Regions from separate parts of the Salinithrix halophila genome, predicted to be linked through region 2. Evidence: riboswitches for the same ligand, from Rfam matches in the RefSeq annotation. Region 2 holds a riboswitch; the other holds the start of a gene.

What was found. A riboswitch is a leader RNA that binds a small molecule or an ion and turns the genes downstream of it on or off. The one in region 2 is predicted to bind cobalamin.
Region 1: it holds a riboswitch for cobalamin, as region 2 does, so the genes downstream of both, cobD (threonine-phosphate decarboxylase CobD) here and metE (5-methyltetrahydropteroyltriglutamate--homocysteine S-methyltransferase) in region 2, are expected to answer to the same signal.

The regions. Positions count from the first base shown of each region.
Region 1 covers NZ_JBHSAP010000007.1:645,969-648,168, reverse strand. Annotated here, with positions in the region: gene cobT (nicotinate-nucleotide--dimethylbenzimidazole phosphoribosyltransferase) at 1-850, shown strand, start outside; cobalamin riboswitch at 861-996, shown strand; gene cobD (threonine-phosphate decarboxylase CobD) at 1,126-2,200, shown strand, end outside.
Region 2 covers NZ_JBHSAP010000009.1:646,007-648,206, forward strand. Annotated here, with positions in the region: gene metE (5-methyltetrahydropteroyltriglutamate--homocysteine S-methyltransferase) at 1-1,037, opposite strand, end outside; cobalamin riboswitch at 1,178-1,370, opposite strand; gene ACFOUO_RS09485 (hypothetical protein) at 1,563-1,757, shown strand; gene ACFOUO_RS09490 (DUF3153 domain-containing protein) at 1,848-2,200, shown strand, end outside.

The DNA of each region.
Region 1 (2,200 bases), on a different contig from region 2:
TTTTTGTGGGGACCATGGGGTGACGGAGGAAGGCGTGAGCGCCTACCCTCCTGAGGTGACGGGATTGATGATCCGTAATTTCTGCGATGGCAAAGCCGCCGTCAATGCTTTTGCCCGTCGCTTTGGTGCCGAGGTGAGGGTGGTAGATGTAGGCAGCCGGCTTACCGAACTGCCGGCTGGTACCCTGGATCGGAAGGTGCGGGCCGGGACAGCCAATATGGCCAAAGGACCGGCGATGAGACGGGAAGAAGCTGTCCAGGCGATCCGGGTCGGGCTGGAACTGGCCCTGGAAACGAAGGAGAAGGGATTTCAATTGGTGGCTGTCGGGGAGATGGGAATTGGCAATACGACGGCTGCGACAGCGGTATCGGCTTCCCTGACGGGAACGCCGATTGAGGAGTTGGTCGGAAGGGGGACAGGGATCAACGATGTCTCTCTAAAGATGAAAGGAGAGGTAATACGGCACAGCCTGGATGTGAACCGGCCTGACCCCTCCGATCCAGTGGATGTGCTGACAAAAGTGGGTGGGCTGGAGTTGGCGGCTATGACAGGTTTTATCCTCGGAGCCGCCGCCGAGCGGTTGCCGATGGTGATCGATGGGGTGATTTCGACAGCTTCCGCTCTGGCTGCCATCCGCCTTGCTCCGGGGTCGCGGGATTATCTCTTCGCTTCCCACCTCTCTGAGGAACCGGCCCATCGGGTGCTGCTCGAGAAGCTGGGCCTTCACCCTCTGATTCATGCCGGTATGCGCCTCGGGGAAGGGAGCGGCGCTGTTCTCTGTTTTCCCCTCTTCGACGGGGCAGTCGCGGCGGCACGGGAGATGGCTACTTTCGCCGACTTGGGCTTATAACGGTTAAATAGTATATCGGAAGGGGAAAGGTGGGGTGCCTATTGGCGCCCCGGCAACCGGGAAGCCGGTGAGAAACCGGCGCGGTCCCGCCACTGTAAGGGGATGTAACCCCGAGCCAGGATACCGGCCTTTCCCAACGGCACCGCCTCAGCCACGCGGATGGCGAGGTGCCAGGGACAACCGGTGATACCGGTTTCTTTTGGCACTGTCACGCAATCGAGGCGGGCGGTGTTTTTTAATGGGGTTGAAAAAAGGAGGGGATGCCTTTGACAGGGGTGGAACGATACGGACACGGTGGTGACCGATGGACGGCGGGAGAGATGTTTGGCAGGGGGGCGGATGCCTTTGTCGACTTTAGCGCCAACATTAATCCCCTGGGACCGCCGGATTCCGTGGTTCGGGTGTTGCAGGAAGCGCTGGAGGACAAAGGGGCACCGGTTCTTGCCCGTTATCCAGACCCTCGCGCTCGCTCCCTGAAGCGGGCGCTTGCGAACCGATATGGGGTGCCGGAAGAATGCCTGATGATTGGGAATGGAGGGGCGGAGTTGATCGATCTGGTTAATGCGGCTGTCCGTCCGTCGCGGGTAGGCGCGACGGCCCCCTCCTTCGCGGAGTATGAAGCTTCTGCCCGCAAGCGTGGGCAGGAAATCGTGTATTTGCCGACAGGGGAGAAGGAAGGTTTTCAACCGGAGCCGGAGGCCCTTTCCAAGTGGATTCGGTCGGTGGATCTCGCTTACCTGGGACATCCCAACAATCCCACTGGTTTAACCGTCCCTTATGGGCAGTTGCTGGCGGCGGCTGAAGAGGCCGCCGTAGCGGGAACGGTGTTGGTGGTAGACGAAGCCTTCCTCGATTTTGTTTCGGATGGGGAGGCTCGGTCCCTGCTGTCTCGGCTGGCGGATTTCCCGACGACCCTCCTACTGCGTTCCATGACTAAATTTTACGCTTTGCCCGGTCTGCGTCTGGGCTGGGGGGCGGCCCACCCCGACTGGATACGCCGCATCGAGGAGCTGCAGATTCCCTGGAGCGTTAATGGGCTGGCCCAGATAGCGGGAGAGGCGGCTCTCTCCGACGGAGCCTTTGAAAACGTGACCCGTCGATGGCTGGCGGTGGAGCGATGTTTCATGATGGAGAGGCTGCGGGAGTTGCCAGGTGCCCTGCTGGTTCCGGGGGAAGTAAACTACTTCTTACTGAAATTAGAGGCTCCCCCCTTAGGAGGAACCGGCGCTTCCCGGCGTTTACAACAGGCGTTGGGGGAGCGGGGGATCCTGATCCGGGATTGCTCGACCTATCCGGGTTTGGACGATGCCTATATCCGGGTGGCGGTTCGGAGCCGGGAGGAGAATGTAC
Region 2 (2,200 bases):
TTCAAAACTGGAGGCAGCTCCTCTTCCTTCCCGACTGAGACCGGGACGTGAATCAAGCTACAGGAAGGCTGAATCCACCATCCGCTACATGCCCCTAGCGAACGAAGTTCCCCTTCCAGGAAGTCTAGCTCCTGGGGCAGATCCCCACGCCAAATGTTACGCCCATCGAGAATGCCGACTCCCATTACCTTGTTCTCTGGAAAGCCGAATCGACGGAGGGAGTGGAGGTTCCCCTCTCTCCCTGCCTGGAAGTCGAGGCCAATCCCCGCTACAGGTAGACGAGCTACATCCTGATAATGCTCAATCGAACCAAAATAGGTTTGAAGCATGATTCGAACCCCCGAAACCGATCGAGCCAACTCCTGATAGACTTCCTCGACGGCTTCCATCTCCCCATGAGGGTGGGTGAGAACCAAGGCGGGTTCATCCACCTGAACCCATTCCACCCCTGCATCCTCTAATTCCCGCAGAACCTTGGCATAAAGAGGTACCAACTTTTTCAGCACTCCTGGAAGATCAGCCGGTTTAAAACCCTTCGACAGTTTGGCAAAGGTGTAAGGGCCGAGCAAGACGGGTTTTCCCTCGATGCCCAGTTCTTCCTTCGCTTCTCTCCAGGCGGTCAGGGGTTTATTCTCGGTAAGAACCGGCTCGGCCTCCCCCCATTCCGGTACGATGTAGTGGTAGTTGGTGTTAAACCATTTCGTCATTTCACAAGCTGCTTTTCCCTCAGCCCCCCGGGCCATCGAAAAATAGGTGTTCAGGGAAACTGGCCCTTCTCGGTGCTGAAATCGCTCAGGGATCAGGCCGAACATCACCGCTGTATCCAACACATGGTCATACAGAGTGAAGTCACCGACCGGAACCCGGTTCACCCCAGCATCGGCCTGTTTTTTTATATGTTCTAGTCGGATTCGCTTCATCGCGGGCAAAAAATCCTTTTCTTCCGTTTTCCCGGCCCAGAAATCCTCCAACACTCTTTTCCATTCACGTTCCGCCCCGATCCGGGGGAAACCCAAATTGCTGCTTTCGATCTTCATAGCGGCCACGCTCCCTCCAAGGAAATAAAAAAGACATCCCACGCCTTTCAACAGACAGGTGGACATGTCTAACCGGGCCGCTTCGTGCGACGAATTCTCCAGTGGATCATTCCAACACCTCCCTATCTACCGTAGGTCAAACAGTGTCGTTGGAACAGGCAGGTCTCCTGGCTCCAGGTTCATCATCTGCTGCCCGCCTTCCCGGCCGTGCTTGGCCAGTGGCTGATGGGCAGCGACTTCCCTGTCACAGTGGCGGGACCGCGCCGGAATCACACCGGCTTCCCTTTTCAACCTCTCCTCAGTGGGAGGGGTACCTGTCCCCGCGATATACAATTGAACCTTTCGGTTATAAAATAACGTTCCCATGGATGGGAGCTCAAGTCAAGATGTTTATTATTGGGGTGGACATTTTTTCGTTCCATTTCGTCAATTTTTGCGTTACCCTAAAAGAGGATCAATCGGAAGCTCCCGCCTCTCCTTTTGGGTCCGGACTCCGATTCGACCGCCCAAGGAGGATGGATGAGTATGGATAACAAACAGTTGCATCAAAAGGTGATCCAAGTGAAGGAAATGCAGGAATCAGGGGTCCTTCGGTTTGAACAACCCAACCCCATCGCCGACTCTCTCTCCCGGGTTCGTTTCGATGAGACTGGTCAGGTCGATCCCAAGACGGTAGATCCGAATGTCAAAGCCCTGCTCACCCTTGTCGAATTATATTAACCGGAGGAAGCCAACGGCATCGACCGACCACCGGAGGCCTCACGGGGCCTCTTCCTTATATGTCCAAAGGTGGACAGAAGGAGCGGATGGATGAAGACAAACCGATACACCTTTATAGGCCTGCTCGTACTTTCCCTCTGTTTGCTAGCTGGCTGTGTAGACGCTGATATGCATATCACAGTCCATGCCGACGGCTCTGGGGTTTACCGGCTAAAAATGCTGACTAACCCCTTGCTGACGGAGAAGCTGCAACCTATCCGGAAAAAGGCAGAGGCCAAAGGATATCAAATCAGGGATCTGAAAAAAGGAAACCAAACCGGTTGGATAGCGGAAAAACGTGTCTCCAACATCGCCGATGACCCACCAGCCAGGGATCTTCTGGAAGAGATTTCTCCCGGAGGAAAAGAAGCAGGCCTTCTTCCCTCTCTTCCTGACAAGAAGCA